DNA from 4 places in the Rhizobium sp. CBN3 genome. Region 2 is predicted to be linked to each of the others. Evidence: predicted binding sites of a transcription regulator. Region 2 holds the regulator's gene; each other region holds the start of a gene.
The links. Region 2 encodes LexA, which represses DNA repair genes until DNA is damaged. Its sites were predicted from a motif close to TGTTCNNNNTGTGTTCNG; they were not measured.
Positions count from the first base shown of each region.

Region 1: a site for LexA is predicted at 5,743-5,760, ahead of QWJ46_RS12035 (DNA recombination protein RmuC). Genes of this name have one in related genera too.
Region 3: a site for LexA is predicted at 2,263-2,280, ahead of QWJ46_RS15630 (PA0069 family radical SAM protein). Genes of this name have one in related genera too.
Region 4: a site for LexA is predicted at 3,096-3,113, ahead of QWJ46_RS02690 (putative DNA modification/repair radical SAM protein). Genes of this name have one in related genera too.

Region 1 covers NZ_JAULSE010000006.1:168,245-175,528, forward strand. The annotation lists gene raiA (ribosome-associated translation inhibitor RaiA) at 1-302, shown strand, start outside; gene ptsN (PTS IIA-like nitrogen regulatory protein PtsN) at 376-840, shown strand; gene QWJ46_RS12020 (methyl-accepting chemotaxis protein) at 913-3,267, opposite strand; gene QWJ46_RS12025 (hypothetical protein) at 3,251-3,514, shown strand; gene QWJ46_RS12030 (ribokinase) at 3,509-4,408, opposite strand; gene QWJ46_RS12035 (DNA recombination protein RmuC) at 4,487-5,710, opposite strand; gene QWJ46_RS12040 (globin-coupled sensor protein) at 5,909-7,284, shown strand, end outside.
Region 2 covers NZ_JAULSE010000020.1:36,013-43,296, forward strand. The annotation lists gene QWJ46_RS24405 (pyruvate dehydrogenase complex E1 component subunit beta) at 1-652, opposite strand, end outside; gene pdhA (pyruvate dehydrogenase (acetyl-transferring) E1 component subunit alpha) at 668-1,714, opposite strand; gene QWJ46_RS24415 (septum formation initiator family protein) at 1,860-2,180, opposite strand; gene eno (phosphopyruvate hydratase) at 2,316-3,590, opposite strand; gene kdsA (3-deoxy-8-phosphooctulonate synthase) at 3,732-4,577, opposite strand; gene QWJ46_RS24430 (VOC family protein) at 4,574-5,470, opposite strand; gene lexA (transcriptional repressor LexA) at 5,669-6,385, shown strand; gene QWJ46_RS24440 (ComEC/Rec2 family competence protein) at 6,366-7,284, opposite strand, start outside.
Region 3 covers NZ_JAULSE010000009.1:121,973-129,256, reverse strand. The annotation lists gene QWJ46_RS15650 (4-(cytidine 5'-diphospho)-2-C-methyl-D-erythritol kinase) at 1-336, shown strand, start outside; gene moaB (molybdenum cofactor biosynthesis protein B) at 336-887, shown strand; gene QWJ46_RS15640 (hypothetical protein) at 907-1,263, opposite strand; gene QWJ46_RS15635 (glycosyltransferase family A protein) at 1,691-2,209, opposite strand; gene QWJ46_RS15630 (PA0069 family radical SAM protein) at 2,349-3,506, shown strand; gene QWJ46_RS15625 (ribonuclease HII) at 3,674-4,363, shown strand; gene QWJ46_RS15620 (F0F1 ATP synthase subunit B) at 4,718-5,212, opposite strand; gene QWJ46_RS15615 (F0F1 ATP synthase subunit B) at 5,216-5,839, opposite strand; gene QWJ46_RS15610 (F0F1 ATP synthase subunit C) at 5,917-6,144, opposite strand; gene QWJ46_RS15605 (F0F1 ATP synthase subunit A) at 6,213-6,965, opposite strand; gene QWJ46_RS15600 (AtpZ/AtpI family protein) at 7,029-7,284, opposite strand, start outside.
Region 4 covers NZ_JAULSE010000001.1:533,140-540,423, reverse strand. The annotation lists gene carB (carbamoyl-phosphate synthase large subunit) at 1-351, shown strand, start outside; gene QWJ46_RS02695 (UdgX family uracil-DNA binding protein) at 404-1,858, opposite strand; gene QWJ46_RS02690 (putative DNA modification/repair radical SAM protein) at 1,858-3,090, opposite strand; gene greA (transcription elongation factor GreA) at 3,343-3,819, shown strand; gene QWJ46_RS02680 (glycosyltransferase family 4 protein) at 3,847-4,905, shown strand; gene QWJ46_RS02675 (dicarboxylate/amino acid:cation symporter) at 5,223-6,557, opposite strand; gene QWJ46_RS02670 (ATP-binding protein) at 6,782-7,284, shown strand, end outside.

The DNA.
Region 1 (7,284 bases), on a different contig from region 2:
GCAAGCTGAAGGACCATCATGCCGGAAACCACCTGAATGGTTTTGCAGAAGTCTCCTACACGGTCATGGACTCCGTTCCTGATCACGAGGATGAAATTCCCGACGATTTCGCCCCGGCAATCGTCGCTGAAAGCACGAAGCAGTTGAAGACCATGTCCGTCGCCACCGCCGTGATGGCGCTCGACATGACCGACGAGCCGCTTCTCCTGTTCCGCAGTCCCGGCAAGGAACATCTGAACATCGTTTATCGTCGGCACGACGGCAATATTGGCTGGATCGATTCGGCCAATATCAAAGGCTGAGATCAGGGTGGTGAGCGGCGGTATCGCCGCCGCTCCTCGCATCAACTGATCCCGGCGACAGAAGGAAAAAGAAATGGCATTGGCAGATTTGCTCCATCAGGATGCGATCATTCCCGCCCTCAGAGTAAATTCCAAGAAACAGTTGCTTCAGGAATTGGCGGCAAGAGCCGCGAGGATCACCGGGCTCTCCGAACGGGAGATCTTCGACGTCATCCTGCAGCGCGAACGCCTGGGCTCGACCGGTGTCGGCAACGGTATCGCCATTCCTCACGGCAAGCTGGTGAACATTCATTCCATCGTCGGCATCTTCGCCCGGCTGGAGCAGCCTGTCGATTTCGAAGCGCTGGACGACCAGCCTGTCGACCTCGTCTTCCTGCTGCTTGCGCCGGAGGGCGCCGGCGCCGACCATCTCAAAGCCCTGTCGCGCATTGCCCGCGTCCTGCGCGATCAAGACCTGGTTGCAAAGCTGCGGGCCACCGATTCCGCCTCGGCGATCTACGCCTTCCTCAACGAGGAGCAGACGTCGAACGCTGCTTGAGCTGCATAATCCCTAAATGAAAAAAGGCGCCTGATTTCGCAGGCGCCTTTTTTCTTATGCAGGGCTGAACGGTCAGAACTCTTCCCAATTATCCCGAGCCACGGCAGCCGAGCCATGCGATTGAGGCGTGGTGCGGCGGGTCGCCGGGGCGTGGCGGATCGCGGGAGCGGCCGCGAAATGCGAGGGGTCTGCAGCCGGCGCACGCATCTGCCTTGCCACGGAGGCGAGCGCCGTCGCGTTGGCGGAGCCGGAGACGCTGAAGCGCGTGGCGAGCGCCTTCAGCGTCTGCGCCTCGTCGTTGAGCGCCACGCTGGCGGCGGTCGCTTCCTCCACCATCGCCGCATTCTGCTGCGTCACCTGATCCATCTGGTTCATGGCCTGGTTGATTTCCTTCAGCCCGACCGCCTGTTCGCTCGCCGATGCCGAGATCTGCCGGATGAGGCTGTTGATGCCCATCACCTGTTCGGCGATCTTGTGCAGCGTCCCGCCGGCGCGACCGACGAGATCGACGCCTTCCTTGACCTGGACAGCCGATGTGTTGATCAGCGTCTTGATCTCCTTGGCGGCATTGGCCGAACGCTGCGCGAGTTCACGCACTTCCTGGGCGACGACGGCAAAACCCTTACCGGCTTCGCCGGCGCGGGCCGCTTCGACGCCGGCGTTCAGCGCCAGCAGGTTCGTCTGGAAGGCGATTTCGTCGATGACGCCGATGATCCGCGACACCTCCGTCGAAGACTGCTCGATCCCTTGCATGGAGGCGATGGCCTTCTGCACCACTTCGCCTGATTTCTCGGCATCCTGGCAGGCGAGATTGACGTTGTCGGCAGCCGTGCGGGCATTCTCGGCACTGGAATCAACCTGAGCGGTGAGCTCATTGAGCGCTGCCGCCGTCTCTTCCAGGCTTGCCGCCTGCTGCTCGGTACGTTTGGCGAGGTCGGAAGCGCTGTTGCTGATCTCGCCGGTGCCGGCGCCGATATTGATCACGCTGAGGTTCATCGTGTTGATGGTCTCTTCGAGGCTTGCAAGTGCGGCGTTGAAGTCCTGCTTCAGTTTGCCGTATTCGCCCGGGAATTCCTCGGTGATGCGGTGACCCAGATTGCCCTGGGACAGCTCGGAGAGGCCGGCGCCGACGATCGAGACGATATGGCGCTGCAGCGACACCGATTGCAGCCGTTCCGATTCCGAACGGCTGCGCTCGGTCTCGGCGGCCTGCCGCTGGTGGGTGGCCTCGTCTTCGAGGCGCCTGGAGTCGGCGAGTTTGAAGCGGAAGCCTTCGAGCGCCTTGGCGACCGAACCGACCTCGTCGGTACGGTCCTGGGCAGCGATGGGTTCGGCATATTCCCCGTCGCTGAGCGTTTTGACGCTGGCGACAAGGCTGCCGAGCGGCCGCTGTACGAGCGAGCGGACGGCGAAATAGAGCGCGAGCATCACCGCACCGAGCACGATCAGGCCGGTGGCGATCATCATGTAGGTCTGGTCCTGCACCGGCGCGTTGATCGCGGTGTGCGGGACGTCGACAAGCACGACCCAGGTGGCGTTGACGCCGGGGACTTCGAACGGATAGACGACGCGGTCGAAGGGATCGAGGCCGTCATAGGCGAGGTTGCGGACGAGGCCGGGCTGCTTGGTCGACAGCGCCGCCTTGACGACGTCGGCGCCTTCGCCGTCATATTGTTTGGTCATCAGGTCGGGGATCGGCGCGACGATCCAGTTGCCCGCCTGGGACAGCAGCGTCACGCGCCCCGAGCCGAAGGGGTGCAGCGCCTGCAGCTTGTCGGTCAGCGACTTCAGCGAGATGTCGACACCGCCGACACCGATCATCTTGCCGCCCGATATGACGGGATAGGCAATTGATGTCAGCAGCGTCGGTACATCTGTTCCCTGGGCGAGGTAGGGGGTCGTGATCGCGCCCTTGCCGCTGTCGGCAGCAAGCTTCCACCATTCGGCGGTATAATCATTGTCGAAGGTGGAGTATTGAATGCCGCCGTCCTTGGTCTTCGACCAATAGGGCGTGAAGGCGCCGTTCTTGTTCGTGCCTTCGTCGTTATTGTTGGCGATCTCGGTGGTCTTGCCGTCGAGCGCGCCGAGCTGCTCGCAGAACCAGCTGCCGAAGGCGAAAGCATTCTGTTCGAGATTGGCCTTCAGCACGTTGATCATGCCCTTGCGATCGAGCGACTTGCCGTCATGGGCGCGGCCGAGGACGCCCATCATGCTGCGCGCGGCACTGGCGAGCTCGCCGACATTGGCGGCGATTTCATTGGCGATCGATTTCGCCTCGAGGTTGGCCTGATCCATCGTCAGCGTCTGGACGCGATCCCGGGTCTGGCCGATGAGGAAGAAATTCGAAACGATGAGAACAAGCGCGATGGCGATGCCGGTGATGACGATAAGCTTCGCCGCAAGCGATTTCATGCGAAAGATGAACATGGGGTCCTCGGGCAAGGATGCGCCGAAGGGGCATTCTTCGGCACAGGAGCGAAGGCATGGCTCCCTCATGGAGCAGCCGCATGAGCCGCGGATCCGCAAGCGCGAAGACCCGGCGATCACCGGGAAGATCGCCGGAGACCTGTTAAATTTGAATGAAATTTTAGCGGCTTATATGAGGAACGCCGCGGAAATCCCCTTAAAATCGAAGGGAGGTCCGACCGCCTTTCGCAAGCAGGCCAGCCTATAGTCTGTCTGCGACTTCCTCGCTTGAAGGAATCGACGGTTGCGCGCCTGATTTAAGGCATGCGAGTGAACCGGCGACCGCCGCGCGGCGCAGCGCCGTGGGAAAATCCACGCCGTCGTCGAGACTGGCGGCGAAATAGCCGCAGAAGGTGTCTCCCGCTCCGACCGTGTCGACAGGATCGATCGCCAGCCCTTGCGCCCGCGAAATGACCCCGTCCCGGATAGCGATGACGCCATCGCCGCCGAGCGTCACGATCAGCGTCTGGCCGGTTTCCTGATGCAGGAGGACGAGGGCTGCCTCGCGCGCTTGTGCGTCCATGCCGTCCTGTCCGGCAAGCCGCTCGAACTCGGTCTCATTGGCAATGACAATATCGGCCAGCCGACCGAGACGCGGTGCATCGGGGATCAAGGGGGCGAGATTGAGGATGCTGGTGATGCCCTTGGCGCGCGCGGCCGAGAGCGCGCGTTCGACGGCCGCGACAGGCACCTCGAGCTGCAACATCAGCATGTCGCCTTCGTTCATACCGCCGACTGCGATTTCCGCATCCGCAGGCGTGACCAGGCCGTTGGCGCCGGGAACGACGGCGATCATGTTCTCGCCGTCGCCGCCGACCAGGATCAGCGCCGTGCCTGTGGGATCGTCGACATGCTTGACAAGGGAAAGGTCGGTTCCGGCTTCATCGAGCAGGGCGAGCGCATCGGCGGCGAAGCCGTCCTTGCCGACGGCGCCGGCCATATGCACATAGCGGCCGGCGCGGCGGGCTGCGAGCGCCTGGTTGGCGCCCTTGCCGCCGGCGGCCGTGGCAAAACCGTTGCCGGCCACCGTCTCGCCGGGCTTTGGCAGTCGTTCGGTCGTGGCGATGAGATCCATGTTGATGGATCCGAAAACTGTAATCATCAGGCTGTCCCGTCTTTTGGAGCATCGAATGATATCATGCTCCTGCTATTTCATGGGGCGAGACACTGCCCGAAGCGGTCACTCTTCGTCAACCACCCGAAGCTTGAGAAGGCCGGTACGGCTTTCCACGGATTTGGCCGGGCTCTCGTCGTGGCGGGCGGGCTTGGTGTCGCCGTCTGCCTCGAATTCCAGCGCCTCGATCTTGGCACCGCGTTTGGTGAGCTTGTCGGCTGATGTGACCACCATGTCGATATCCTTCTGCGCTATGGCGAAATGGCCCTGCAGCTTGCGCACCCGCTCGTCGAGGCGGCCGAGATCGTCCATCAGCAGCGCCACCTCGCCCTGGATCAGATGCGCCTGCGCCCGCATGCGCTGGTCTTTCAGCACTGCCTGGATGACCTGGATCGACAGCATCAGCAGTGATGGCGAGACGATGACGATGCGCGCCCGGTGTGCCTTCTGCACCAGGGCCTCGAAGTTCTCGTGGATCTCCGCGAAGATCGATTCCGATGGCACAAAGAGAAAGGCCGTCTCCTGGGTTTCCCCCTGAATCAGATATTTCTCGGAAATATCGCGGATATGGATCTCCACATCGCGGCGGAACTGTTGGCCGGCGATCTTGGCGGCCTCGGGGCTGCCGGCGTCACGGATGGCGTTCCAGGCTTCGAGCGGGAACTTCGCATCGATGACAAGCGGCGGTGCGCCGTTCGGCATGCGGATCGTGCAGTCCGGCCGCGAGCCGTTCGAGAGCGTCTGCTGGAAGGCATAGGCCCCCATCGGCAGGCCGTCGGCGACGATCGTCTCCATCCGCGACTGGCCGAAGGCGCCGCGCGTCTGCTTATTGGAAAGAATGGCCTGCAGTCCGACGACGTCCTTGGCGAGCGTCTGGATATTGTTCTGCGCGGCATCGATGACCGCCAGCCGCTCCTGCAGCCGCTGCAGGTTCTCATGCGTCGACTTCGTCTGCTCGGTGATCGTCGAGCTGACGCGCTGCGACATGCCGTCGAGGCGTTGGCTGATCGCCTGGTTGAGCTCGCTCTGGCGCGCGCCGAAAACCTCGGCCATGGCCGCGATGCGGCCCTGCATTTCCGCCTGGATCTTCAAAAGCTCGGCCATGCGCGCCTCGCTTTCGCCAGCCCGCAGGCTCGCCTCCTCTGCCTGCTCGCGGCGGAGGCTGGCGCCGCGCAAGAGAAGGATGATCACCAGAAGCACGAAGGCGATCAGAACACCGCCGGCAAGCGCCAGCATGGCGGGACTGAGCGAGGCGACGGAGAGGGCAAGCGATTCGGAATGAACGGTCATGCTGCAACCATAACAGAAGATGCGGCAATATATAGATCAAAACGTGAACGAAATCGGCGATCCTCAATATCTTCTCTGTCGTCTTTTCTTCGCCGCTGCGGAAAATCGCAGCCGATTTAACCATTGCTCAACCATATTCGCCAAAATCTGTGCTGCAGAATTCCCTCCCGCGCCGTTGCGCCAAGTACAGAGATTTCCATGACATCCCAGCAGACCGACAGTGCCCTCAGGCAGCGCCTCGATTTCATCGAACTGGACGAGGCGGCGCGCCGGTCGATGCGGGATCTCAGCCCGGTCATATCAGAGCTGATCGGCGCCGCCCTCGACAAGTTTTATGCCAAGATCGCCAGGACCCCCGCCGTCTCAGGCTTTTTCGCCGATAAGAACCATGTCGCTCATGCCAAGAAGCGGCAGCAGGATCATTGGCGCAAGCTTGCCGGCGGCGCCTTCGACGAAGCCTATGTGGACGGCGTGACCGCGGTCGGCCGCACCCATGCCCGCATCGGGCTGGAGCCGCGCTGGTATGTCGGCGGCTATGCCCTCGTCATGTCCGAACTCGTCAAGGGCATCATGGAGAAGCAGTGGCCGTCGGTCTTCGCGCGCCAGCAGGGCAAACTGCTCGCCGAGAAGCTGTCGGCCGTCATCAAGGCGGGCATGCTCGACATGGATTATTCCATCTCGGTCTATCTCGAGACGCTTGAAGCCAAACGCCAGGCTCTGGAAGAGCAGCGCGCCCAGGCCGAGGCCGATCAGACGATGGCGCTGGAGCAGCTGCGCCGCGGTCTGGAGGCGCTGTCGAGCGGTGATCTCGAGGCCACGCTGCCATCCGACCTGCCGGGCAATTTCCGGCAGATGGCCGAGGATTACAATCGTGCCGTCAAGGCGCTTCGCCAGTCCTTCGCATCGGTGCGCGACACGTCCAGCCAGATCATGAACGGCGCCGACGTCATCTCCAATGCGACCAACGACCTGGCGTTGCGCACGGCCCAGCAGGCGGCGGGCGTCGAGGAGAGTTCGGCTGCCCTGCAGCAGCTTTCCGTCAGCGTCGGTCAGACCGCCGTCAATGCCGAGAAGGCTTCGGATGCCGTACGCGAGACGCAGCAGAAGGCGAAGAATTCGGGTGAGCTCGTCACCAGCGCCGTCTCGGCGATGGCCGGCATCGAAAAATCCTCGACGGAGATTTCCAAGATCATCGGCGTCATCGACGAAATCGCCTTCCAGACCAATCTTCTGGCGCTGAACGCCGGTGTCGAGGCAGCGCGCGCCGGCGATGCCGGCAAGGGTTTTGCCGTCGTCGCCCAGGAAGTGCGCCAACTTGCCCAGCGTACGGCCGAAGCCGCCAAGGAGATCAAGAACCTGATCTCGCAGAGCTCCACCCAGGTCAATGAGGGTGTCGGCATCGTCTCCAGCACCGGCGAAGCGCTGAACGACATGATCGGCCGCATCGACATCATCAACCGCTTCGTCGCCGATATCGCCGCCGCCGCCCGCGATCAGGCGACCGGCGTCAACGAGGTCAGCGTGGCAATCCGCAGCATGGGCGAAATCACCCAGCAGAATTCCGGCATGGTCGA
Region 2 (7,284 bases):
AGGTCATGAATTCGACGATCGGGCGAAGGCCGGCCATGGCGGCACCGACGCCGACGCCGGCAAAGCCGTGCTCGGTGATCGGCGTATCGATGACGCGGCGGGCGCCGAATTCCTGCAGCAGGCCCTGCGTAACCTTGTAGGCGCCCTGATATTCGGCGACTTCCTCTCCCATGACGAAGACGTCGTCGCTGGCGCGCATTTCTTCGGCCATGGCGTCGCGCAGCGCTTCGCGCACGGTCATCGACACCATTTCTGTGCCAGCCGGGATTTCCGGGTCGTTCGGAACGACAGCCTTCGGCTCGGCCGGAAGCGGCGCGGAAGCAGAACCGGTATTGGTCGGCTTCTCCTCCTGGGCCACCTGCGGAGCGGCGGCGGCCGGCTTGGCGGCGGAGATATCCGAAGCGGATTCGCCGTCCTGCAGCAGCACGGCGATCTTGGTGTTGACCTTGACGCCTTCGGTGCCGGCATCAACGAGCAGCTTGCCGATGACGCCTTCGTCGACGGCTTCGACTTCCATCGTCGCCTTGTCGGTTTCGATTTCGGCAATGACGTCGCCTGAAGTGACCTTGTCACCTTCCTGCTTCAGCCATTTGGACAGCGTGCCTTCTTCCATCGTCGGAGAAAGGGCGGGCATGAGGATATCGATAGGCATGGGTTCCCTCCCCGATTAGAGCAGAATGTCGGTGTAGAGCTCGGATGCATCCGGCTCCGGATCGGCCTGGGCGAAGTCGGCGCTGTCGGCGACGATGTCGCGGACATCTTTGTCGATCGCCTTCAGATCATCTTCGGAAGCCCAGCCCTTTTCGATGAGGCGTGCTTTTACCTGCTCGATCGGGTCCTGCTCGGAGCGCATCTTCTGCACTTCTTCCTTCGTGCGATATTTCGCCGGATCGGACATCGAGTGGCCGCGATAACGATAGGTCAGCATTTCGAGAATGATCGGGCCCTTGCCGGAGCGGCAATGTTCGAGCGCCTCATCGGCTGCCGCCTTGACGGCGCGAACGTCCATGCCGTCGACCTGGATGCCGGGGATGCCGAAGCCGGAGCCGCGCAGCGAGTAATTCGACTGGGCGGTGGCACGGGCGGTCGAGGTGCCCATGGCGTAACGGTTGTTTTCGACGATATAGACGATCGGCAGCTTCCAGAGAGCCGCCATGTTGAAGCTCTCGTAGACCTGGCCCTGGTTGGCAGCGCCGTCGCCGAAATAGGCGATGGCGACATTGCCGTTGCCGCGGTAGTGGTTTGCAAAGGCAAGCCCCGTTCCGAGCGAAACCTGGGCGCCGACGATGCCGTGGCCGCCGTAGAAATGCTTCTCTTTCGAGAACATGTGCATCGAGCCGCCCTTCCCGTGGGAATAGCCGCTGCGGCGCCCGGTCAGTTCCGCCATGACGCCACGCGCTTCCATGCCGGTTGCCAGCATGTGGCCGTGGTCGCGATAGGCGGTGATGACCTGATCGCCTTCCTTCTGCGCCATCTGCATGCCGACGACGACAGCTTCCTGACCGATATAAAGATGGCAAAAGCCGCCGATGAAGCCCATGCCGTAAAGCTGACCGGCCTTCTCCTCGAAGCGGCGGATCAGTAGCATCTCGCGATAGGCCTTGAGTTCCTCATCCCGATCGAAGTCGGCTACCGGGCCTCCATTCGATGCTTTGGCTGCTGGTTTTGCTGCAGTTTTGCGGCTGGAAACGGTCGCGGTCTTTCGCGGCGCCATTCAACCCTCCCTATGGGTTTGTCGTTTCTCGATGGCGCGTACCATAGGGAAGAAATATGACCACAGCAATGCCATAATTGCATGGCTCGTATTCGGCACTAAGCTATTGGAAATTAATCAGAAATTCCAATTAACCGAATTCCGGCTAATTGGAATAATGGTTGAATATGACGATCTCGTCCGCACGCGACATATTCAGCTGATATCGCGCCTTTTCGTCCAACATATCCTTGTCGAGCGAGCCGTCACTGAGCAGCGCGACCTGGCTTTCCAGATGTTCGCGCTTCGCCTTCAGGACGGCAAGCTCTCTTTCGCGCGCGACGCGCTGACGCTCGAACGTCTCTGTCGCCCGCAGGCCATAATCGCCATGGATGCAATGATAACCGAAATAGGAAAGGAAGGCGACCGTCATAGCCGGGATGACGAAGCGGCCGAGCTTTCTCTTCTTATGATGCTTTGTCCACATACACGCATGCTCTTGAACGCATTACCAATTCGTTCAGCATAACGCGCAGAGATTAACCGTTCATTGACCGTAATAAGCGCGCAAGAAAAAACCCGCGCCGGGAGGCGCGGGTCGAGCCGTTGAAAATCGGAACGATCAGCCTTTGATGATCGAGCGGCCGGCATATTGGGCTTGGGGGCCGAGGCCTTCCTCGATGCGGATCAGCTGGTTGTATTTGGCGAGACGGTCGGAACGCGACAGCGAACCGGTCTTGATCTGACCGCAGTTGGTGGCGACGGCAAGATCGGCGATGGTCGAGTCTTCGGTTTCGCCGGAGCGGTGCGACATGACGGCGGTATAGGCCGCCTTGTGCGCCGTGTTGACGGCATCGAGCGTTTCCGTCAGCGAACCGATCTGATTGACTTTGACGAGGATCGAGTTAGCCACGCCCATGCGGATGCCGTCGCGAAGACGGGCGGAGTTGGTGACGAAGAGATCGTCGCCGACGAGCTGGGTCTTCTTGCCGGTCAGGTCGGTCAGCGTCTTCCAGCCTTCCCAGTCGTCTTCGGCCATGCCGTCTTCGATCGAGATGATCGGGTACTTGGCGGCAAGCTCGGCCAGATATTCGGCCATGGCGCCCGATTCGAGCGTGCGGCCTTCACCTTCGAGAACGTATTTGCCGTCCTTAAAGAACTCCGTCGAGGCGCAATCGAGGCCGAGGCACATGTCGTCGCCCGGCTTGTAGCCGGCTTTGTCGATGGACTTCATGATGAAGTCGAGGGCTTCGGGCGCGCTTTTCAGGCCGGGGGCGAAGCCGCCTTCGTCGCCGACATTGGTGTTGTGGCCCTGCGCGGCAAGCTCCTTGCGGAGCGTATGGAAGACTTCCGAACCCATGCGCACGGCTTCAGCGATCGAATCGGCGCCGACTGGCATGATCATAAATTCCTGGAAGTCGATCGGGTTGTCGGCATGGGCGCCGCCGTTGATGATGTTCATCATCGGCACCGGCAGCAGGCTGGCGGAAGCGCCGCCGACGTAACGGTAAAGCGGCAGGCCGGATGCCTGCGCGGCAGCCTTGGCAACGGCGAGCGACACGCCGAGGATGGCGTTGGCGCCGAGGCGCGACTTATTCGGCGTGCCGTCGAGCTCGATCATGATGTTGTCGATCTGGATCTGGTTTTCGGCGTCGATGCCGCCAATCGCGTCGAAGATCTCGGTGTTGGCGGCCTCGACCGCCTTTTCGACGCCCTTGCCGAGATAGCGCTTGCCGCCGTCGCGCAGCTCGACCGCCTCATGCGCGCCCGTCGAGGCGCCCGAGGGAACGGCCGCGCGGCCCATGCTGCCGTCTTCGAGATAGACGTCGACTTCGACGGTGGGGTTGCCACGGCTATCGAGGATCTCGCGGGCGATGATATCGGTGATTGCAGTCATGGGTTCTTCCTGCTCGGTGGGTGATAAGTCGGTCGAAGCCTGTCATAATCGAAGGCGTGCAAATTACAATGCTGCAATTTCCGGCCTTCGAACCAGCATGCCGTCGTGGCCTAAACCACGATCATGTCAGTCTGTTGAACGTCAGGCCTTGGCGATCGCGTCGAAGGCAAGCAGCTTCTCAAGCAATCGCGGCATGTCCTTGAGATAAACCATGTTCGGGCCGTCGGACGGTGCGTTGTCGGGGTCCTGGTGGGTTTCGAGGAAGACGCCTGCAATTCCCGTCGCCACCGCCGCGCGCGCCAACGTTTCCACGAATTCGCGCTGGCCGCCCGAGGAATCGCCCTGCCCGCCCGGCTGCGCCACGGAATGGGTGGCGTCGAAAATCACGGGAGCGCCCATCGCCGCCATGATCGGCAGCGAGCGCATGTCGGAGACCAGCGTATTGTAGCCGAAGGAAGCGCCGCGCTCGCACAGCAGCACATTCGGATTGCCGCTGGCGTTGAGTTTCTTCAGGACGTTCTTCATATCCCACGGCGCCAGGAACTGGCCCTTCTTGACATTGACGGCGCGGCCGGTTCTGGCGGCGGCGATCAGAAGGTCGGTCTGGCGGCAAAGGAAGGCCGGGATCTGCAGGACATCGACCACCTTGGCCACCTCGGCGCATTGCTCGGCCGTATGGACGTCGGTTATGACGGGAAAGCCGAATTCCTTCTTCAGGTCGGCAAAGACCTCCATGCCCTTTTCCAGGCCAATGCCGCGCTCGGCCGAAAGCGAGGTCCGGTTGGCCTTGTCGAATGAGCTCTTGTAGACCAGCCCGATGTCAAGCTTTGCGCAAAGCTCCTTCAGCGTGCCGGCTACCATGAAGGCGTGGTCGCGGCTCTCCATCTGGCAGGGGCCGGCAATCAGCGACAGACGGGCGGTATTGGAAAAGGTGACCTGGCCTGCGCCTTCGCCGATCCTGACTTCGGAATTCGTGTCGATGCTCATCGTGTTTCCTCGAAGGCGAAGAGCGCACCCTGCCCGGGCGTGGGCTTCACCAGAATACGGTTGTTCTTGCGCGTGTAGGTCACCCCGTTAGCAGCCAAATGCGCTTCTGTCACGGCAAGATCGACGACAGTGAAGAGGATTGCCCGCCCCCGCAGGCCGCGATCGGCTGACGAGACTGCAGTCTCGAAATAGGCCTCCAGCCCTTCCGGCGTCATCAGGCTGATCTTCGCATTCGATGCCGCGATATTCATGCCGAAACCGGTTTTCTCCACCGCCGCCTGCCCCATCGCAAGTCCGACGAAGGCGGCGAATGCCGCCGGCTCCGGCGCACAAAGCGCGATCTCGGCAATGCCGATCACGCCATTGGCATGCGTCTCCAGCGCGGCGCGATCTGTCGGGAACGAATTAATGCGCTGGCAGGTAAAGAGAAAGAAATCGGGGGCGCGCAAATCAGCTGCAAAGGCCAGCTTGAAGCTGCCGACGCTCTCCGAACCATCCGGCATCCGCATCGGTCGGCTGAACTGCAACATCTCACCGGCGCTCGCGCCGTTGCCGACGAAGCGCTTATGATCGAGGCCGGCATCCTCGCTGAGGAAGGCCAGCGCAGAAAGTCCCTCCTCGCCGCAGCGGAAACGGAAGGCGCGATTGCGGGCGATGAAGACATTGCCCTGGCGGGCCGCTGCCTCGCTCTCCTCGACACTCGCCACGCCGAGCGGCTCCAGATAGGTCTTGTCGGCGAAAAAGACGCAGGCATTCTCCGTTCCGAAGGGATGGCGCGCATCGGCGGCGACGGTGAAACCGAGCTTGCCGAGCCTTTCACGCGCCAGATCGATATTGACCACGGGCAGCACGACATGATCCAGCGGGTGCGACTTGGCGGAATGCGCGTTCATGAATATCCCTCCTGAAACCGGCAAGAGATGTGCGACAGCACCTCACTCAATGCAAGACATGTGTGCCAATCCGGCGAATGAAAATAAAAATCTCGACGAGTTGGCGCGAAGTTTTACGGAAATTTAGCTACTTGCGGAACACATATGGAACATATAGTGTCCGTTCTGGATTTGTTTCAATCACGGGGTCTGACGTCGATGCTCACGCGCAAACAACAGGAGCTTCTCCTTTTCATCCATGAGCGCATGAAGGAATCCGGCGTTCCTCCCTCTTTCGACGAAATGAAGGATGCCCTGGATCTCGCCTCGAAATCCGGCATTCACCGGCTGATCACGGCGCTCGAGGAGCGCGGCTTCATTCGCCGCCTACCGAACCGCGCCCGGGCGCTCGAAGTGATCAAGCTTCCGGAGGCCTATAACCCCAGTCTTCAGCGTCGCGGTTTTTCGCCGAGCGTCATCGAGGGCAGCCTCGGCAAGCCCCAGCCGGTCGCCGCCCCCGCTGCGCCAAAGCCGGTCGCCGACAATGGCAACTCCATCTCCGTGCCGGTCATGGGGCGTATCGCCGCCGGCGTTCCGATCTCGGCGATCCAGAACAACACTCACGATATCGTCGTTCCCGCGGATATGCTCGGCTCCGGTGAGCACTATGCGCTGGAGGTCAAAGGCGATTCGATGATCGACGCCGGCATCTTCGACGGCGATACCGTGATCATCCGCAACGGCAGCACCGCAAGTCCCGGCGATATCGTCGTTGCCCTCGTCGATGACGAGGAAGCAACGCTGAAGCGTTTCCGCCGCAAGGGTGCCTCGATCGCGCTCGAGGCCGCCAACCCGGCCTACGAGACCCGCATCTTCGGGCCCGACCGGGTCAAGGTGCAGGGCAAGCTCGTCGGCCTCATCCGTCGCTATCACTGACGCCGGATAGGCTGGAATCGGTAAAACGATCGTTGCGCCAATCATAGGCGCGATGGCGCATCCATGGTCGCGACAAAGCATCGAAGGCGGTGGTGACCTCCGGGCCGCTGTCGGCGAAGCGCAATTCGACGGAACCGGTCCTGCGTAGCGTCTCGCCGGTGAAAAGCGCGCCACCTGAACGGCAGTTGTTGAAACGCAGACGGACCGAGGTCACGACGATATCGGCCGTATCGCAGGCCGGGCCAAGATAGGCGGCATTGTCGATGACGGTGACGATATGGCCATTGCCGAGTCTTGATGTGCACCAGGCCTTCTTGACGCAGGAAAAGCGGTTTGCTTCACCGCCTGCTGCGGCTGCCCGCATCGCTGCACTCGCTTCGTTCTGCTGATCGCGGGAAAGCCTGACACGGCGGTCTTCTCCTTCCGCCGGGATAGCCGGACCATCCAGCATCTTCGGCGGATCATGTGTCGGCAGGACCAGCGCTCGCTGCCACTGGTCGAAGATGAAATCCGGCGGGTTTTCACGGTTGGAAGCTATTGCCTCAGCCGCGACGACCGCAACCAGACTGCCATCCTCCGAAATCACCAGATCCGGCGGCCGGGGAACCGGCAGAAGCAGCACGATAAGGGTCGAGATGGCGATGATCGATGTGCCGATATGGCGCAGCCGGGTACGCAGCAGCGTCAGCAGCAGAAAGCCTGCCACCGCCATTGCGAAATACCAGCCGGGCAAGCGGCCGATGCCGATATCCCCGCCCCAGCCGGACACCGTCTTGGCAACCGCAATCACCAGATCGAGGCCGAATCCGACCACCTTCCAGAGCGGAGCGTCCAGACCGAAAGGCATGAGCAACATCGCCAGCAACCCGGCCGGCATGACGATGAAGGAGATGATCGGC
Region 3 (7,284 bases), on a different contig from region 2:
CTAAAGGGGGTTCCGACGCCGGAGGTTTTCCGCCGGCTCACGGCAAAGAACAATCCGCCCCTGAACCTCGCACAGACCGCCGGCTGGCTGGCGGCGATCGGCGCGGCTCGCAACGACCTGGAGCCACCGGCGCGCGAGGCCGTGCCCGAAATTGCGGCGATCTCGGCGATGCTGCAGGCTGAGGGCGCTCTTCTTGCCCGCATGTCCGGCTCCGGCGCCACCTGCTTCGGGATCTTTGCCGACATGGCCGCCGCGCGAGATGCGGCGGCGGCTCTTCACGCGGCGCGGCCCGACTGGTATTTCCAAGCGACGGAAACGGTTTCGGGAGGCATGTGATGGCAGGTTTGGATGAAAAACGGCCCTTCATCACCGTCGGCATAGCGGTTCTCACGGTCTCGGATACGCGCACGCCGGAGACGGACAAGTCCGGCGATACGCTGGCGGCGCGGATCGCCGAGGCTGGCCACAGGCTGGTCGAGCGGGCAATCGTGCCCGACGACCGGGAGAAAATCGCCGCCCAGGTCAAAACCTGGACCGAGCGGGATGAGATCGACGTCGTCATCACCACAGGCGGCACCGGCTTTACCGGCCGAGACGTGACGCCCGAGGCGCTGGAACCGCTTTTCGAAAAACGCATGGATGGCTTTTCCGCCGTCTTCCACCGTATTTCCTACGATAAGATCGGCACGGCGACGATCCAGTCGCGCGCCACCGCGGGTGTTGCCAACTCCACCTTCATCTTTGCTCTGCCCGGCTCGCCCGGCGCCTGCCGGGACGCCTGGGACGGTATCCTGAAAGCACAGCTCGACTATCGCAGCGTGCCGTGCAATTTCGTCGAGATCATGCCGCGCCTGGATGAGCACTTGAAACGCGGCGCGCAGAAATAGGACTGGCCGTCTCAATTCTTTAAGTGGCAATGCCCGGCAGAGCCGGCATCGAATCCCAGCTATCACCCGACAGCAGAATGCAGCTTATGCCGTGAACATCCGTGATCACGAGCGTCCAGGTGCCACTTTTGGCGGCATAGACCTCGAGAACGGCGTTCTGGTTGACCAGCCCGACCGCGGTGAGCTTCTCACCGAAATTCCTGTCGAGGAAACTGACGACGTCGGATCGGCCTGCGCAACTGAGCATCGTCTGCGATGCTGCCGAATGCGGATGCGCGATCACCAATGTCGGCAATATGACGGCCAGCAGGCCGCAGATCATACTGCGTACGCCGTCGATCCTACCGCGTACGCCGTAGATCCTACCGCGTGGCATGAAGCACCTCCTTTCGCCGGAAATCCGGCAGAAGAGGAGATTTTTCGCCGACCTGTTCTGCCGTTCACCGGCATTCCACGGCATCCGTTGCGAAGCGCGGCGCTTCGGCGGCGCCATGAGCGAATTATAGCGCGAAATCCGATTGGGCGCCATCTTTGCGCGATGGCGGGATCGGCGAACCGCCTATTAGAGAAAACCCCTCCCCAACCCCTCCCCACAAGGGGGAGGGGCTAACACGCTGCGCCAACTGCGCAGACGTCAGCCCTACTGCAGATGCAAAGGGTGGAGCGGATGCGAGGTGAAATGGAAAGCAGGGGGCGGCACGTTAGCCCCTCCCCCTTGTGGGGAGGGGTTGGGGAGGGGTTTTTTGCGGGTCTGCACCGGACAGTCATGAACCATATCCAGACATCATAAAGCGTAGAACCGCTCAGCGCGCGGCACGCGCCACCCAGGAGGGAATCAATTCACTTGCGAGCTTGCGCGGCTTCTGGCCCTTGGCGAAGTCGGCAACATGCATCCCGCTTCTGGCGGCGGCGAGCGCCAGGTTCTTCGGCATCAACAGCCCGAGCTCCAGCGGCGGCCGGGCACGGGTGACGCGCTGGAAGAACGGGCGTCGATAGCCGCGCGACGCGGCAAAGCGCGCTGGTGTCTTATTCAGCGCCACATATTCGGCGATCTCATCGATCCAGCCGGCCTGGGGCCTGGCGCCCGGCTCGATAAAGAGCAGCCATTCGCCTCGGGCGGAGCGAACGATGTCCTTGATATCCCACTGTGAATGGAAACGGCAGCCGGCGGCGTCGGCGACCCGCGAGGTGCCGTCGCGTGAGCCGTGATCGAGCACGATCACATCGCTGACGAGCCCTTCCACCGCGCCTGCAACCAATACCGATAAGGTCTGCGCCAGTTCGGATTCCTGATCCTGACATTCGAGAACAACCGTCAACATCGATTATTCATAATGCGCCGCACAATTTTTTGCCAGCACCCTTTTGCGCATTTTGTTCTTGCATTGTTCTCATTTTGCCGATAGGAATTTAATCATCAAAACGGGTGGAGGCAACGGCTTTCCGCCGCGGGAGAATCCGATGAGAGAGCAGTCCCTGGCAGGGCAGGCCGCATTCGCGCCTGCCAATACGGCAGATATTGCCGATGCGATGATCGTGTCCTCAGGTCTCAGGGTCGAGGGCGACCGGCGGCGGGGGCGCGGAGCCGGACTGAACCCGACAGGGCGGTTCGAAGCGCTGCAACGGGAGACCTTCGACGACGGCTGGCAGACCCTGGAAGACCTGCCGCCGTTCAAGACCGAGGTGCAGATCGAAAAGCCGCGCACCGCGATTACCCGCAACGAATCGCCGGATCTTTCCTTCGACCGCTCGATCAATCCCTATCGCGGCTGTGAGCACGGCTGCATCTATTGTTTCGCCCGCCCGACGCACGCCTATATGGGGCTTTCGGCGGGACTCGATTTCGAGACGAAGCTCTTCGCCAAGCCCGATGCGGCGAAGCTCCTGGAGCGGGAGCTCGCCAAGCCGGGCTACAAGGTGCGGGTGATCGCGATCGGCACCAATACCGACCCCTATCAGCCGATCGAGAAGGAATGGCGCATCATGCGCGGCATCCTCGAGGTGCTGAACAAGGCGAACCATCCGGTCTCGATCGTCACCAAGTCGGCGATGATCCTGCGCGATCTCGACATTCTGCAAGAGATGGCCCGCAAGAACCTGGTGCGCGTCGGCATCTCGGTCACCACGCTCGACCGCAAGCTTGCCCGGGCGATGGAGCCGCGCGCCGCCACGCCGCCGCGACGGCTGGAGACCATTCATGCGCTCTCGGAGGCAGGCATCCAGACTGCCGTCATGGCCGCTCCGCTGATCCCGGCGCTGAACGATCACGAGTTGGAACGCATCCTCGAATCGGCAAAGGCTGCCGGCGCCGCCGAGGCGAGTTATGTCATTCTCAGGCTGCCGCTCGAAGTCAGCCCGCTCTTTCGCGACTGGCTGCTGCAGCACTATCCCGATCGTTACCGGCATGTGATGTCGCTGGTGCGCTCGATGCGCGGCGGCAAGGATTACGACGCCGAATTCGGCAAGCGCATGAAGGGCGCCGGCCCCTATGCCTGGCAGATCGCCCGGCGTTTCGAAATGGCGGCGAAACGCTTCGAGCTGACGCGGCGCAGCGTGCCGCTGCGCGACGATCTGTTCGTGCCACCGGATGGTAGCGGCGTGCAGCTGTCGCTGCTCTGATTTTTCAAGTTTGCGCATCGGCTGCTCAGAAAAACCGCCCTGTTTTCGAGCCCCGAGCGCAATTCCCGCGGATGGCCCTGACCGCCACCATCCGCCGGGCCGTCCCCGGCCGCCGCCCTGATCCGGGGACTTGCGGGAAATCGGGTTGGCGTGCGAGGTTCAGCCGCATGAAACGTCGCACGCCACCCGATTCTCCCCTGCTTTTCGACACGGTCCCTCTCGTGCCGGATTTCAAGCTCGAGCTCAAAGCCCGCAAGGCCGGCCACTGGCCGGTCGCCGGCGCCGACGAGGCAGGCCGCGGGCCGCTGGCGGGGCCTGTGGTGGCTGCCGCCGTCATCCTCGATCCGAAGCGCATCCCTGAAGGCCTCAACGATTCCAAGCAGCTCTCGGCGCAGCGGCGCGAGGAACTCTTCGTGCAGATCCTGGCGACCGCGACGGTTTCCATCGCCTCCTCCAGCTCGACCCGCATCGACGAAACTGACATTCGCAAGGCGAGCCTGGACGCGATGCGGCGCGCCATCTGCAGCCTCGCCATTCCCGCAAGTTACGTGCTGACGGATGGGCTTGATGTGCCGCCCGGCCTCGATTGCCCCGGACAAGCGGTTGTCAAGGGCGATGCCCGCTCGGTCTCGATCGCCGCCGCCTCGATCGTCGCCAAGGTGACGCGCGACCGGATGATGGCGCGGGCCCATAATGTTTTTCCGGATTACGGGTTTGCCGCCCATGTCGGCTACGGCACGGCGCAGCACCGCGCCGGCATCGAGAAGCACGGTCCCTGTTCGCTGCACCGGATGAGCTTTAGACCGCTGCGCAAGGGCGAGGACGGGCCTGAGATGGACGAGCTGATTTCCGAGTAGCGTAATTCAACTGAAAAAGTGGCAATGCCAAACCGGCAGCAGAAAGCCGGTGCGGCGGCTTGCTCCCTCTTCTCCCAGCGGGGAGAAGGTGGCCCGAAGGGTCGGATGAGGGGGCCACACGACACACCGATCATTTTGCCCTTCGCTTGCACTCCGTGCATTCGCGGCTTTGCCGCTCACCCCCTCATCTGCCTGCCGGCATCTTCTCCCCGCTGGGGAGAAGGGATTCGTCGCAGCGTCGCGCCTCATTCTCAGTCGTTTCCGAGTTTGACGTAGAGACTGCATAAAGAGTGAGGCCACCAAAAGAAAAAGGCCGGGACATGCCCGGCCTTTCCCTCATTCATTCGATACCGCTCAGTTGAGCCGTGTCTTGACCTGGCCGACGGCGTTGCCGAAGAGCTCCGACTGGACCTTACCGTCGGCCTTCTTGGCGAGCACCGTTTCGGCGGCTGCGATGGCCAGATCGACGGCGGCGGAACGCACCGCCTTCATCGCATCGGCCTCGGCCTGCTTGATCTTCTGCTCGGAGAGCGCCGTGCGGTTGGCGACGAATTCTTCCGTCTTCTTCTTCGCCTCGGCAGTCAGCATCTCGGCTTCGCGCTCAGCGGCGGCAACGATGTGGGCAGCTTCCGCTTCCGCTTCCTTGCGCTTGCGCTGGTATTCGGCGAGCAGATGCTGGGCTTCCTCGCGCAGGCGCTTGGCTTCGGCCAGCTCGTTGCGGATCTGGTCGGCGCGGTCGTCGAGCGAGCGTGCCATCATGCCGGGAACCTTGAGGTAAACGACCAGCGCCAGGAAGAGGACAAGGCCGACAAAGGCGAAGAAAGTGGCGTCAGGGTGAAAAATATCCATCGATCAAGCCTCCTTCTTGGCGGCCGCGACGGCGGCGGCGACGTCTGCCTGCGCAGCGGTGCTGCCGATCAGCTGTTCGACGACCGCGGCTGCCGTTTCCTCGGCAATGGTGCCGACGTCGGCGAAAGCCTTGGCCTTGATGTCGGCGATCCGGGCTTCGGCAGCCTTGATCTTTTCCGACAGGCTCGTTTCGACGGTGCGACGATCCTCTTCGGCCTTGACCTTGGCGGCGTCGCGGGCAGCGGAGCCGATCGCGTGGGATTTGGCGCGGGCAGCGGCCAGTTCGCCTTCATAGGTCTGGACGGCGGCGTCGGCTTCCGCCTTCAGGCGGCCTGCTTCTTCCAGATCCTGAGAGATGCGCGTGTGGCGCTGGTCGAGGATGGCCCCGATGCGCGGCGCGATGACCTTTTGCATAAGGAGGTAAAAGACGCCGAACGTAATCACCAGCCAGAGCAGCTGGGATGCGTAGGTTGTCGAATCGAAAGGCGGGAACGGGCCGCGGGCGTGTTCGCCTTCGGCAACGCCGGTCTCGGTATGGACCTCGCCTGCGGCCGGAGCGGCATGCGCATCCGTGCCGGTCGCTGCCGCCGGTGCTTCTTCAGCGTAAGCCGGGGTCACAAAAAACATGCTCACCTCCAGGTGGACTGCAAATGCAAAGGATCACGGCTTGCGGTAGCAGGCCGTGATCCATCTATTCGCCGATATCAGACAGCGAAGAGGAGGAGGAGAGCGACGAGCAGCGAGAAGATGCCCAGAGCTTCCGTAACGGCGAAGCCGAATACCAGACGGCCGAACTGGCTGTCAGCGGCAGACGGATTGCGCAGAGCGCCGGAGAGGTAGCTGCCGAAGATATTGCCGAGGCCGAGAGCCGTACCGGCCATACCAAAGCAAGCCAGGCCTGCACCGATGAACTTTGCTGCTTCCGCTTCCATGTTGAACTCCTTTGAAATGGTTGTTGCGGCGAATGACTGACGCCCTGGAGACGTCGTTGTCGTTATCCTTAGTGCCCGCCCGGATGGATTGCGTCGTTGAGGTACATGCAAGTCAGCACCGCGAAGACGTAAGCCTGGAGGAAGGCGACGAGGAACTCGAGACCGGTCAGGGCGACGGTCATGATGAGGGGAAGAATGGCGCCGCCGACACCGACTGCACCGAGGGCTCCAAGCGAGGCGACGAAGCCTGCGAACACCTTCAGCGTGATATGACCGGCGAGCATGTTGGCGAAAAGACGAACGGAGAGCGAAATCGGACGGGACAGGAAGGAAATGATTTCGATCGAGACGACCAGCGGCAGCAATATGCCCGGCACGCCCGAGGGCACGAAGACATTCAGGAAGTGGAAACCGTGCTTATAGAAGCCGTAGATCAGAACCGTGCTGATGACGAGAATCGCCAGCGCGAAGGTGACGATGATCTGGCTGGTGATCGTGAAGAAATAGGGGAACATGCCGAGCAGGTTCGCCGTCAGCACGAACATGAAGAGCGAGAAGACCAGCGGGAAGAACTTCAGTCCCTGCTTGCCCGCGCCTTCCTTGAGCATGTTGGCGATGAATTCATAGGACATTTCCGCGACCGACTGCGAACGACCGGGCACGATGGCGCGGTTCGAGGTCGAGAAATAAAGGAAACCGGCGGCAACGGCTGCCGAAGCGACCATGAAGAGCGATGCGTTGGTGAACGAAAAATCAATTCCGCCGATTTCGATCGGGACAATCTTCTGGATCAGGAACTGATGAGTCGGATCGTTAGACACCGCTTGTTCTCTCTCTTTGGCCCGCAGGACGCGGGGTCATTGCACTGGACCGGGACCGGCCCCCTATTTCTTGTCCTGGTCGTCCAGCGGATGGGCAACCACCCCCGCAGAACGCAGCACGTTCAGAACGCCGGCACAGAATCCGAGAAGCAGAAGAACAATCAACCCCCAAGGCGCCGTGCCAACAAAACGGTCGAGAAGATAGCCAAGGACGGCACCGACGACGATTGCGGCAATGAACTCGCTGGAAAGCTTCATCGCCTGGGCATAACCTTTGCGGCTTACCTCAGCTTGGGCCTCGCTTGCTTGTTCCACTCCC
Region 4 (7,284 bases), on a different contig from region 2:
GTGCTGCCGGCGATCCGCATCCTCGTCGAAGAGGGCTTCAAGGTGCTGGCAACCGGCGGCACAGCCCGCTTCCTCGGCGAAAACGGCATCACCGCCAACAAGATCAACAAGGTCCTGGAAGGACGTCCGCACATCGAGGACGCGATCCGCAACCGCCAGGTCCAGCTCGTCATCAACACCACCGACGGCAATAAGGCGATCTCGGACTCCAAGTCGCTGCGCCGCGCGACGCTGATGCAGAAGGTGCCCTATTACACGACGATGGCCGGCGCCGAAGCCGCCGCCCAAGCGATCAAGGCGCTGAAGGCCGGCAATCTCGAAGTTCGGCCGCTGCAAAGCTACTTCGCTTGATACGGCAGCGCCATCGCCATAAGGCGGTGGCGCAAACTCAGCCGGAATCAATTTATCCAGCTGAGACGATAAGCCGCTGAATTTTCAGCAGGTCGTCGCGAAACCGCGCCAGCTCCTCCGCCTTCAGTCGCTCGTCCGGAATGCGCAGCAGATAGGACGGATGCACCGTCACGAAGAGCGTGCGCCCTCCTTCGATCGCCATCGCCCTTCCCCTGACATCCTGCAGGCGTTCTTTCACATCGGTCAGCGCAGCAAGCGCCGTCGCGCCCATCGCGACGATCAGTTTCGGCTTGATGAGTGACATTTCCCGATCGAGCCACCAGCGGCAAAGCTTTACCTCGCCCATATTGGGCTTCTGGTGGATGCGCCGCTTGCCGCGCGGCTCATATTTGAAATGCTTGACGGCATTGGTGACGTAGAGCGTCGACCGGTCGATGCCCGCCTCCAATAGCACCTGATCGAGCAGCCTGCCGGCAGGTCCGACGAAGGGATGTCCGGAAATATCCTCCTGATCGCCCGGCTGCTCGCCGACGAACATCACCCGCGCATCACGCGGCCCCTCCCCGAAGACAGTCTGGGTCGCATAGGCATGCAAAGGGCAGCGCGTGCAGACCGCGGCTTCCGCGCGCAGTGCTTCCAGCGTGCCCGCCGGAGGCTCGGGTTCTGCGGGCTGATTGCGTGCGGCCTGCTGCAAGCGGTCGTGAAACGGCAGCGACTGCGTCACCTCCCGCGCCGCCATCTCCCGCACCTTGCTTTCGGCCGATGCAATCAAGCCGGGAATAAGGTCGGCCTCCGGCAGGTTCTTCCAGTATTTCTTCGGCATCTCCGCCTGCATCGCCTTCACCTTCAACCGCGCCGGGTTGAAGATGCTGGCATAGTAGGTCCGCCAGAGTTCGTCCGTGGCATCGCTGAGATTAGGCTTTTCGCAGGGCTCGTCGGCAATCGTCAGCCGCTCGCCGTCCCAGGCCGCCGAGCCCTTGGGCGTGGCAATCAGCCAGTCCATGTCGGTGAAACGCCGCTGGAAAAACGGAGCCGTGCGCCGGACAATATGATGATCCGGCTCGAACCAGGCGAGGAATTTCCGGCGACCTGCCGATACCGCGCCGACCTCCTTGAAACGGACGAAGGCCGTCATCTTGTGCGCGTCGCGCCGAACGTTCTTCGCCATCAGCCTGGCCCGCACGACATCCTCGTCGGAACTTACCTCCAGCAGCTGCCGGTCCAGTTGCAGCCGCCAGAGCAGACGGTACAGCAGAGAAAATCGCGCCGGATCGGAATGGCAGAGAACCGTCTCCGCAAGCTCGATGAAGGCGGGCGGCACCGTCATCGGCTTGCGTGTTGTCGCAGGCGCCGGCGGCATGGCGTCCCGTTGAAACGAAAGATCGGCCTCGGCGCTTTTTTCGCGCCAGTCGATCTCCTCGGGCAATATGCCGGCGGCCGCCAGGGCGCGTGCGGCGTCACGCCATTCGCCAAGATCTCCGCGCCCCGCAAGCACGACCCGGCGCATCACAGCAACGACAATTGTTCAGGCTGCGGCTCGAACATGGCGCGCAGATCCGGGCGGTCGACTAGCCGTCGCGGCGACCAGCCTTCCGCTGAGATGAAGGCTCGGACCTTCTTGATCGAAACGCCGAGCCGGGCGAGCTCATCGAGCCGCAGGCGACGAAACCGGCGTGCCGAAACAATCGCCTTCACCGTCTTGGTGCCGAGGCCGGGCACACGCAGCAACCGCTCGCGCTCAGCCTTGTTGATATCGACAGGAAAATCGGCCCGGTTGGCCAGCGCCCAGGCAAGTTTCGGATCGAGATTGAGATCGAGCATGCCGCCCGCCTGGTTTGCGGTAATCTCGTCGATGCCGAAGCCGTAGAACCGATAGAGCCAGTCGGCCTGGTAAAGTCGGTGTTCGCGCATCAGCGGCGGCTTGATCAGCGGCAGGTTTTTTGAGGCGTCTGGGATGGGGCTGAAGGCGGAATAATAGACACGCTTCAGACCATAGCTGCTATAGAGCCGGCCGCTGCTCGCCAGGATCGTCGCATCATTGGCCCCATCCGCGCCGACGATCATCTGCGTGCTCTGGCCAGCCGGGACGAAACGCTGTCGTTTTTTGGTCTTAAGCGTCGGTTCATCGGCCGCCTCGATCTTCAACCTGAGATCAGCCATCGATCGCCTGATACTGGCCGGCTTCTTTTCCGGCGCGAAACGGGAAATCCCGCTGTCGGTCGGCAGTTCGATATTGAGCGACAGCCTGTCGGCATGAAGCCCCGCCTCCTCGATCAGATGCGGCGACGCCTCGGGAATCGCTTTGAGATGGATATAGCCGCGGAAATTATGCGTCACCCGCAGCTCGCGGACAATGCGCACCATCTCCTCCATCGTGTAATCGGAGGAGCGGATGATGCCGGAGGAAAGGAAGAGGCCTTCGATATAGTTGCGGCGGTAAAATTCGAGTGTCAGCCAGACGACCTCCTCCGCCGTGAAGCGTGCCCGCTCGACATTGCTGGAGGAGCGATTGACGCAATAGGCGCAGTCGTAGATGCAGAAATTGGTGAGCAGGATCTTCAGAAGCGAAATGCACCGCCCATCCGGAGCATAGGCATGGCAGATACCGGATCCCTCGGTTGAACCCAGCCCGCCGTTTGCGCTCGAATCGCGTTTCACCGTGCCGCTGGACGCGCAGGAAGCGTCATATTTCGCAGCGTCGGACAGAATGGCCAAGCGTTCGGTTAGCGACTTCTTCATCCCAATGTTCACTATATGTTCTAATATACATAGTCAACCGAAACGATCCCGCCTCTGCCCATTTTGGGGCGCATCGCCCGATGCCGCAGTGGGTTGCATTTCGTCTATGCGAATTTTCTGGAAATCGGCCTTGCCGATCTGCTATAAGCACTTAACTAGAAATGTGGCACGGTTCCGAAGCTCCCCTTCGGGACCTGTTTTCTTTTGTGTGGGCGCCTGATTGCGCGAACACAAGGAGTGAAGGACAAAAAAATGGTTGAAAAGGTACCGATGACACAGGGTGGTTTCGTCAAGCTGCAGGAAGAGCTGCGCTGGCGTCAGCAGGAGGAGCGCCCCCGAATCATCGAGGCGATCGCCGAGGCCCGTGCTCATGGCGACCTTTCCGAAAACGCCGAATACCACGCCGCCAAGGAAGCCCAGAGCCACAACGAGGGCCGTATCAGCGAACTGGAAGACCTAACGGCGCGCGCCGAGGTCATCGACCTCACGAAGATGTCGGGCGACAAGATCAAGTTCGGCGCCAAGGTGAAGCTCGTCGACGAGGACACCGAAGAAGAAAAGACCTATCAGATCGTTGGCGACCAGGAAGCCGACGTCAAGGCTGGCCGCATCTCCATCTCCTCCCCGATCGCCCGCGCGCTGATCGGCAAGGAAGTCGGTGATTCCATCGAGGTCAACGCACCCGGCGGCTCCAAGGCCTACGAAATCCTCCAGGTTTCCTGGGGCTGATCGCCCGCCAGACACGAGATCCATCCCTTGCCGGACATTCGTGACGTCGAGATCATCGCGCCCAACTTCAAGCGCCGGCTCTCCGGCGTCACGTCGACTATCGTCCAGCTCATCCCGTGCCAGATCCGGCTCGGCATGAGGATCGCGACGCTCGGCCCCGGCCTGCCCGACGGCTTGGCGAAACTGACATGGCCGCAGATCCTCGGCTTGTGGCGCCCGCCCGCACGCCGCCGTCACCGCGTCTGGCACGCCCGCCGCAACAATGAGATGGCTGTCGGCATCCTGCTTCGCCATGTCCTGCGCATGCCGCTGAAGCTGCTCTTCACCTCGGCGGCGCAACGCCGTCACACCGCCTACACGAAATGGCTAATCCGCCGTATGGATGCGGTGATTGCAACCAGCGACCGGTCCGGCTCCTTCCTCGAGGTACCGCATACGGTCATCCAGCACGGCGTCGACCTTTCTATCTTCCATCCGCCGGAAACGGCCGACGACGGCATCGCCGCGACCGGCCTGCCCGGCCGCTATCTCGTCGGCTGCTTCGGCCGCGTGCGCCATCAGAAAGGCACCGATCTCTTCGTCCAGGCGATGATCGAACTCTTGCCGCAGCATCCGGAATGGACGGCCGTCGTCTCCGGCCGCGTGACGGCGGAGCACACCGCCTTCGGCGAAAAGCTCAAGGCCGATGTCGCCGGCGCCGGGCTCACCGACCGCATTCTCTTCCTCGGCGAAGTGCCTGATATCAAGGTCTGGTATCGCCGCCTGACGCTTTACGTCGCCCCTTCCCGCAACGAAGGCTTCGGCCTGACGCCGCTCGAAGCCATGGCTTCTCGCACCGCCGTCGTGGCATCGGATGCGGGCGCCTATGCCGAACTCATCGCCGACGGCGAGACCGGCTCGGTGGTGGCGGCTGGCGACGGCGAAGCGCTGACGCGGGCAATCGCCCCCTATATCGCAGATCCCACACTGGCGATCGCGCATGGGGAGAATGCACTGCGTCATGTCCGGACGAATTTCGCGCTGGAGAACGAAGCAAACGCGATCGGCGCTGTTTACGATCGCCTTCTCGGCGACAACCGCGGCTGAGTGGAAAAGAAGACTACGTCGATACAAAGAACCATAAAAGACCCCGCCCCAAACCCCTCCCCACAAGGGGGAGGGGCTTAACTTGCCGCGCCCGTTCTCCAAATCTGCGACGTTTCGAGAAGGAACGAAGTGGGCGCTCCGGGTTAGTCCCTCCCCCTTGTGGGGAGGGGTTGGGGAGGGGTAAGCGGTCTCGCCGATCTCCTTGGGTCGGAACGGCTCGTGACGTTGAACATGTGCGTAGAGGGCGACATCTATCGACAAGCGAACGGCCCGCTGTAAAACGGGCCGCTGCAAAGATTGCCAATAATCAGGCGAGATTATTCCGCCGGCTGAAGTCCGGCAACCGGAGCGCCCTCTTCTGCCTGGCCGCCCAGCACTCTAGCGAGCTGCGCCGTATCCAGCTCGTTTTCCCAACGGGCCACGACGATTGTCGCGACCGCATTGCCGACGAGGTTGGTCAGCGCCCGGCATTCCGACATGAAGCGGTCGATGCCGAGGATTAGCGCCATGCCGGCGACCGGCACGGAAGGCACGACGGAGAGCGTTGCGGCAAGCGTGATGAAGCCGGCGCCGGTGATGCCGGCAGCACCCTTCGAGCTCAGCATCGCCACGAGCAGCAGCAGGATCTGGTCACCCCAGGAGAGCTGGATGCCGGTTGCCTGGGCAATGAAGAGGGCGGCCAGCGTCATGTAGATATTGGTGCCGTCAAGATTGAAGGAATAGCCGGTGGGGATGACGAGGCCGACGACCGAGCGCTTGCAGCCGGCCTTTTCCATCTTGTTCATCAGTCCCGGAAGTGCGGCTTCTGACGACGAGGTGCCGAGAACCAGCAGCAGCTCTTCCTTGATGTAGCGCAGCAGCGCCAGGATCGAGAAGCCGTTATAGCGGGCGACAGCGCCGAGCACGACAAGAACGAAGAGCAGCGAAGTGATGTAGAAGGTGCCGATCAGCATGGCGAGGTTCGCGATCGATCCGATGCCGTACTTGCCGATGGTGAAGGCCATGGCGCCGAAGGCGCCGATCGGGGCAGCCTTCATCAGGATGGCGACCAGCTTGAAGATCGGAGCCGTCAGCGCATTCAGGATGTTGATGACCGGCTCGCCCTTTTCGCCGACCATGGCGAGCGCAATGCCGAACAGCACCGAGAAGAACAATACCTGCAGAATATCGCCATCGGCAAAGGCGCCGACAATCGTCGTGGGGATGATGTTTGTGAGGAAGCCGACGATGCTCTGCTCATGCGCCTTCTCGGCAAAGGTGGCGACGGCCTTGGGGTCAAGCGAAGCCGGATCGATATTCATGCCGGCGCCGGGCTGAACGACATTGGCGATGACCATGCCGATGACGAGCGCCAAGGTCGAGAAGGTCAGGAAGTACAACATCGCCTTGCCGGCGACGCGGCCGACCTTCTTCAGATCGCTCATGCCGGCAATGCCGGTTGCCACCGTCAGGAAGATGACGGGCGCAATGACCATCTTCACGAGCTTGATGAAGGCATCGCCGAGCGGCTTCAGCTGCGTGCCGAGCTCGGGGTAGAAATGGCCGAGAAGGATACCCGCGGCGATGGCGGCGAGAACCTGAACGTATAGATGGGTGTAAAAGGGCTTCCTGCCCTTGCTCTCTGCAACTGCGTCAACTGGTGCTGCGATCATGATATCCTCCTAAGGGCTCGCCCGGAACGAACTCCGGCCTCCCGAGCCGTTCGCTTCACTCCAACAGCTCAGCCGTTGTGCCATCTCCTTCGCAATCGCCGTGCCAGTTTCGCATAAATTGGGTAACTAGTTGTTTTGAATAGGATAAAATTTATACCGCTGCCAAAGGGCTAAATAAGCAATGCGGAAAGCCGCACAAATCCGTTTGCGTTCCGTGCCGAAAAATGCACAAATCCGCCATGTCCTTGTCCGTTTCACAAAGGCTGTGGCCCTCCCTGCCCCTCCAGCACCGCATCCGCCGGATGTGGTGGCTGTTTGCGGCCGCCGCCCTGCTGGCTGTGATCGCTAGCCTGTGGGCAAGCGGCGAGCTTGGCCGCCAACGGGCCGAGACGGCTCTCGAAGAGCAGGCCCGCACGGATGCCAGTCTGAACGCAGCATTGCTGCGCACGGTTCTCGAAAAATTCCGGGCCTTGCCCTTCGTCCTGTCGCAGGACAATGCGCTCGCCGCCGCGCTGGCAGAGCGCGATGCCGCCACGTTTGAGCAGCTGAGCCGCAAGCTGGAAATGCTGGCGACGGGCACCAAAGCGGCCGTCATCTATGTCATCGACAAGCACGGCATGGCTGTTTCTGCCAGCAACTGGCGCGAGCCGACGAGCTTCGTCGGCAACGACTATCGCTTCAGGGAATATTATCAGGGTGCGGTCGCCCGTGGCCAGGCCGAACACTT